Linked DNA regions of Wigglesworthia glossinidia endosymbiont of Glossina morsitans morsitans (Yale colony). The protein of the gene in region 1 interacts with the protein of each later gene in a pairwise test. Links are inferred from orthologs where the notes say so. Each region holds a gene or a part of one and is shown on either strand. Other genes may lie near its edges.

The links.
Region 2: the proteins of gyrB (region 1) and gyrA interact in binary tests that used the Escherichia coli proteins (3 or more experiments, as listed by UniProt). The link is inferred for Wigglesworthia glossinidia endosymbiont of Glossina morsitans morsitans (Yale colony) from one-to-one orthologs.

Annotation. Positions count from the first base shown.
Region 1 is NC_016893.1:17,131-20,491, reverse strand. The notes cover bases 5-3,018. They hold gyrB (DNA topoisomerase (ATP-hydrolyzing) subunit B), read right to left. Parts: upstream 2,711-3,018; coding sequence 299-2,710; downstream 5-298. Other genes in these bases: dnaN (DNA polymerase III subunit beta), read right to left, coding at 2,915-3,018; WIGMOR_RS00095 (LPS-assembly protein LptD), read right to left, coding at 5-163. Outside these bases: more of WIGMOR_RS00095, read right to left, coding at 1-4; more of dnaN, read right to left, coding at 3,019-3,361. UniProt on the Escherichia coli protein: DNA gyrase negatively supercoils closed circular double-stranded DNA in an ATP-dependent manner to maintain chromosomes in an underwound state.
Region 2 is NC_016893.1:316,975-320,502, forward strand. Bases 348-3,528 are described here. They hold gyrA (DNA topoisomerase (ATP-hydrolyzing) subunit A), read right to left. Parts: upstream 3,129-3,528; coding sequence 567-3,128; downstream 348-566. Other genes in these bases: lnt (apolipoprotein N-acyltransferase), read left to right, coding at 348-558; ubiG (bifunctional 2-polyprenyl-6-hydroxyphenol methylase/3-demethylubiquinol 3-O-methyltransferase UbiG), read left to right, coding at 3,287-3,528. Outside these bases: more of lnt, read left to right, coding at 1-347. UniProt on the Escherichia coli protein: A type II topoisomerase that negatively supercoils closed circular double-stranded (ds) DNA in an ATP-dependent manner to maintain chromosomes in an underwound state.

The DNA.
Region 1 (3,361 bases):
AATAAATATATAATTTATTTTTTTCTAGATGTAAGCTAGAGTTGGTATGCTTAGTTTTTTGAAGTATATCAAAATTATCACATCCAGTTACCTTAGATAATGCTTTTATTCCATATAATGTTAAAAAAGAAAAAAAAAATAAATTATTAATTAACTGTTTCATAAAAGTTATTTATATTAAATATTTTTTAGTTTAAGATTAAATAACTTACAATAATTATTGCACTTAACATTTTAATATTAAAGTTTAAAAAATACAAATTTTAACTTTATTTTTAAAAATTTTAAATCGTTTAATTTATATATCAATATTTAAAGCTTTTAATGCGTTATTTTCAATAAATAATCTTCTAGGCTCTACTGAATCACCCATAAGAGTAGAAAACAATTGATCTGCAGATTCTGCATCACGGATGGTAACTTGAATCATTGATCTTGTATCAGGATTCATGGTAGTTTCCCATAGTTGCTCTGGATTCATTTCTCCTAATCCTTTATATCGTTGTATGTTAATACCAACTTTAGATTCTTTTACTAACCATTCGAAGGCTTGTTCTAAATTATTGATTTTTTGACGCTTTTTGCCTTTTTGTACATATGCATATTTTGGATTAATGGAAGATAATTGACGTAATAAACAGATAATATTTTTATATTCTATAGTGTTAATAAATGTATGATTAATTTCATATTTTTCTTGAACACCATACATTTTTTTTCTTAATAAAATTTTATAAAACTTGCATGTATCGTCTTTACAAATCTCGTACAAATAAGTGAAAAATACTGATTTATTTAAACATTTAAAATCTTTTAAAGAACGTATCCAGTTTGTTAATTTATCCTTATTTAAGAAATGTTCTTCTGTTAATTCAGGTTGATGTAATAAGTATTGCAAAAATTCTTTAGGCAAAGAATCATGCGTATGAATCATTTTTTTAATAGCAAAAAAATTAAGCATGACTTTTTTTAGCGATTTTCCTGATAATATTGGAAATTGTGAATTAATTTTTAAATTTGCATCTTCTATTGCGCGTTGAATTTGAAATTTTTCCATATCATCATAGTCTTTAATATATTTGATTAATTTTCCTATTTGTATTTTATAGAGAGGAGGCTGAGCAATAAATAAATAACCTCGATCTATTATTTCTGGCATTTGACGATAAAAAAAAGTAAGCAATAAAGTACGAATATGTGAGCCGTCTACATCTGCATCGGTCATAATAATAATGTAATGATATCTAAGCTTATCTGGATTATATTCTTCTCTTCCAATGCCGCATCCAAGAGCGGTAATAAGTGTTGCTACTTCTTGAGAAGATAACATTTTATCAAAACGAGCTTTTTCAACATTTAGTATTTTTCCTTTTAATGGTAAAATAGCTTGATTTTTTCTGTTTCTTCCTTGTTTTGCTGATCCTCCGGCAGAATCTCCTTCAACTAAATATAATTCACATAAAGATGGATTAGTTTCTTGACAACTTGCTAATTTTCCAGGCAATCCTACAATATCTAGCGTACCTTTTTTACGTGTCATTTCTCTAATTTTTTTTGCTGCCTCTCTTACACGAGCTGCATCCAGAACTTTATTTACAATAGTTTTCGCATCTTTTGGATTTTCTAATAAAAAGCTAAAAAATTTTTCATTCATTAAAGATTCAACTGCAGTTTTCACTTCAGAAGATACTAGTTTATCTTTTGTTTGAGATGAAAACTTAGGATCGGAAATTTTTACTGAAACAATTGCTACTAATCCTTCTCTTGTATCTTCTCCAGTAGTAATTACTTTTGATTTTTTATTATATCCTTCGCGATCCATATACGAGTTTAGTGTACGTGTAATGGCAGATCGAAAACCAATTAAATGTGATCCTCCATCTCTTTGTGGAATATTATTAGTAAAACAATAAATGTTTTCTTTAAATCCATCGTTCCATTGCAAAGCACTTTCTACAAAAATATTGTCTTTTTCTGTAGCAAAATGAAATATATTAGGATGAATAGAATTTTTATTTTTATGACAATATTTTACGAAAGCTTTGATGCCACCTTCATAATGAAAATATTGTTTTTTTTGATTCTTTATATCGTTTAAATAAATAGAAATTTGAGAATTTAAAAAAGATAACTCCATTAATCTTTTAGACAAAATATCAAATTGAAATTCAGTGTTCTTTTTAAAAATAGAAAAATTTGGCCAAAATCTTATTTCTGTTCCGTTTTTTTTAGTATTTCCAATTGTTTTGAGTGGTTGATCAGGAATTCCATGAAAATAATATTGTTCATATATTTTTCCTGATCGATATATTTTAAGTTTTAATTTTTCTGAAAGTGCATTAACAACTGATACGCCTACTCCGTGTAATCCACCAGAAACTTTATAAGAAGTATTGTCAAATTTACCTCCAGCATGCAATACAGTCATGATAACTTCTGCAGCAGATACTCCTTCTTCTTCATGAATATCTGTAGGTATTCCTCTTCCATCGTCTTCGACAGAAACAGAACGGTCATCATGTATAGTAACTTTGATTGATTTACAAAAACCAGCGAGAGCTTCATCAATAGAATTATCAACAACTTCAAAAATCATATGATGTAATCCTGTTCCGTCGTCTGTGTCTCCAATATACATTCCGGGACGTTTTTTAACTGCTTCTAAACCTCTAAGCACTTTAATACTGGAAGAAGTATAATTGTGTGACATTTTTGTATCTCCTTGAATTTTGAATGTGCCTAGATTAAATATTTCTTAATTTAATTAGTATAATAAACTTTAAAAGTTTTATTTTAATATATATTGATATTTTTGTTAGTTAGTATTTAAAAAAAATCAAATTTTTTAAAGTAATTTTGATATTTTATTTTTATAAAGTATGCTTATTCGATAATTATATTTACTAATTTTGTATTATATTCGAATTGGCATTATAATATGATTAATTGCGAAATCCGATTCATCTTCTATTAAAATGCTAGATTTAGAATTAATAATAAATATTTTTACTTTGTTAGATTTTATTGTATTTAAAGCATCAAGCATATAGCTTACATTAAAACCAATTTCTATAAATTTACCGATATAATTTATTTCTAATATTTCTTCTGCTTTTTCATGAAAAATATTTTTTATATAAACTATCATACAATTTTTTTTTAAACTTAAAATAATACTATTTGATTTATCAGAAAGGATAGAAATACGTTTTAATGCATTTTTTAACATTGTACAATCAACTAATATTATATTATTATCTAAATAATTTTTTTCGAAAATGTAGTTGTATTCAGGAAATTTACCTTCTAATAATTTAGAAGTGAGAGTATATCCTGAAACGCTAATACAAATATATTTTTT
Region 2 (3,528 bases), 300 kb from region 1 along the record:
CACTATTTAGTACCTTTTGGGGAAACACTCCCTATAAAAAATTTTTTTCAACCCATTTTAAAAAAATTTGGAATTTTCATTTTTAGTTTACAACGAGGAAAATATTTACAACCTCAGTTAAATATTTCAAATTTTCATTTTACCCCATCTATTTGTTATGAAATAATTTTTAGTGAAAAAATTAGAAACAATGTTCAATCCAATACAGATTTCTTACTTACTATATCGAATGATATATGGTTTGGAAATACTATTGGACCTTGGCAACACTTACAAATGGCACGTATGCGAGCTTTAGAAACAGGAAAAACATTGTTAAGAAGTAGTAATAACGGAATTACTGCAATAATAAATCCAGATGGAACATTAAAATCAAAATTACCACAATTTGTATGTGATGTTTTATTTGAAATAATATCTCCGAGCAAAGGAGTAACACCTTATGTATTTTTTGGATCTATGCCAATTTGGATTATAGTAATTATATTTTTTATTTATTCTATAATATATAAGTTTAAACTTGTAGAGTTGTTTGAATTTTTTATGAAAACACGTTAAAAGTCGATTTATTGTTTTTTTATATTTGATAAATCATTAATATGTTCAACTACTCTTTGCAGACCAACTACGTTATTTTCTTTTGAAATTCTTATTAGTCTAACACCATGTGTATTTCTACCGACAATGTTTACTTCAGATACCCTAGTACGCACTAAAGTGCCAGAATCTGTAATAATCATAATTTGATCATAATCATTTACTTGGACAGCGCCTACTACTTTGCCGTTACGCTTACTTACTTTAATTGAAATCACTCCTTGAATAGCACGTGATTTTTTTGGATATTCTGATTGGTTAGTACGTTTCCCATATCCATATTGTGTAACTGTTAATATTGGACTATTCCCTTTTGGAATAATTAATGAAACTACTCGATCTCCTGGAAGTAAACTGATACCTTTGACTCCACTTGCAGTACGTCCCATATTTCTTACTTGACTTTCAGAGAATCGTACTACTTTGCCATATTCTGAAAACAACATAACTTCTTGGCTTCCATCAGTTAAATCTACGCCGATTAATTTATCTCCTGCATTTAAATTAACTGCAATTATACCGGAATTTCTAGGACGACTAAATTCGCTTAAAGAAGTTTTTTTTACTATTCCGCTTGCAGTTGCCATAAAAACATATTTTTCTTTTTCATGTTTATGCACTGGTAAAATAGCAGTAATATATTCTTTTGGTTCTAATGGCAATAAATTTATTATAGGTTTTCCACTAGATCCTCGATTAGTTTCGGGAAGTTGAAAAATTTTCATCCAATATACTCTGCCACGACTAGAAAATAATAAAATACTATCATGTGTATTTGCTACTAAAAATCTTTCAATAAAATCTTTTTCTTTAATACTAGTTGCTGATTTACCTTTACCTCCACGATGTTGCGCTTCGTAATCTTTTAATGGTTGGTATTTTACATAACCTTGATGGGATAAAGTTACTACTACGTCTTTTTTATTAATTAAATCTTCTATATTGATATTAACAGGTTCTTGAATAATTTTGGTGCGTCTTGGATCTTTATATTCTTCTTTTAAAAGAACTAGTTCTCTCCGAATTTCATCTAATAATTTTTTGGGATATTTTAAAATTTGTTTTAAATAATATGATTTTTGTGTTAAATTTTTATATTCTGTAATTAATTTTTTTTGTTCTAGCTTAACAAGTTTGTGCAAACGTAAATCAAGAATTGCTTGTGCTTGATTTTTAGTCATATAATAATGGGTACTTTTTAAGAAAGTATCGTGTAACTTTTTATTTTTTTTAAAATGTGATATTAATTGATTTTTCATTAATACTTCAGAAAAATTAGTCAAGTTCCATGTATAAGAAGTTAAACGTTTTTGCGCTTCTTCTAAAGAAGTTGATTTTTTTACTAAATTAATTACTGTATTAACATTTAATAACGCAATAAAAAAAGACTCTAGTATATGCATACGATCATTTATTTTTTTTAATTCAAAATTAGTACGACGGGTAATAATAATACGACGATGCTTTAAAAAAGCAGATAATATCTTTTTTAAAGACAAGACTTTCGGTTGTCCATGATGCAAAGCAACCATATTAATTCCAAAAGATACTTGTAATGGAGTTAATGAATATAAATTATTTAATACTATCTCTCCAACTGTATCACGTTTAATTTCTACTACAATACGCATACCTTCTCGGTCTGATTCATCTCTTAGAGCGCTAATTCCTTCAATTCGTTTTTCTTTTACTAAATCAGCAATTTTTTCAATTAATCGAATTTTATTGACTTGATATGGTATTTCATAAATAATAATTGATTCTTTTCCAGTTCTATTATCAGCTAATATTTTAGCAGAAGCACGAATATAAATTTTTCCACGTCCACTAGTATATGCATCTTGAATACCTTCTGATCCATATATAACACCATAAGTTGGAAAATCTGGACCAGGTAAATGTTTCATCAAGTCTAATACACTAATATGCTTATTTTCTAAATAAGCTAAACATGCGTTAATTACTTCTCCTATATTGTGCGGTGGTATGTTCGTAGCCATTCCCACAGCAATTCCCGAAGATCCATTTAATAACAAATTTGGTATTTTTGTCGGCATAATTTCTGGCATGTATTCTGTATCATCATAGTTTGCAATATAATTTACTGTATCTTTTTCTAAATCTGTCAAAATTTCATGAGCAATTTTGGATAATTTGATTTCTGTATATCTCATCGCCGCTGCAGCGTCACCGTCAATTGAACCAAAATTTCCTTGACCATCAATCAATGTATACCTTAAAGAAAACTTTTGCGCCATACGCACAATAGTATCATATACTGCTGTGTCTCCATGAGGATGATATTTTCCAATAACATTTCCGACGATACGTGCTGATTTTTTATACGGTTTATTCCAGTCATTATTGATAGTTTTCATCGCAAATAAAATTCTACGATGAACTGGTTTTAGCCCGTCACGTACATCAGGTAAAGCACGTCCAATAATCACGGACATCGCATAATCTAAATATGAACGTTTTAATTCTTCTTCTATATTAATTTTTAGTATTTTTTTGTTATTATCATTCATAATTCATCTCGATTAATAATTTTTATTCAATTAAGTCAAAATTACGCTTAAATTTCATTATAACATTTTTTTTATTTAAAAAAGTATTGCATAATTAATCTTATTTAATAATAATTTTTTAAAAGTTAATTTCTCAATTTATTATAAAATATAAAATTATGTTTAAAAAAATAAATTTTTTAAAAAATTCTAATTTTGATGATATGGCATCTAAATGGTGGGATATAAATGGAATATCAAAATTTTTACATTTAATGAATCCACTGAGAACACAATATATCACTAATGCTTCTCAAGGAATTTTTGAAAAAAAAATATTAGATATTGGATGTGGAGCAGGAATTTTGTCTGAAAGCTTATGTAATGCAGGCGGAATAGTTACTGGACTAGATATCAGTAG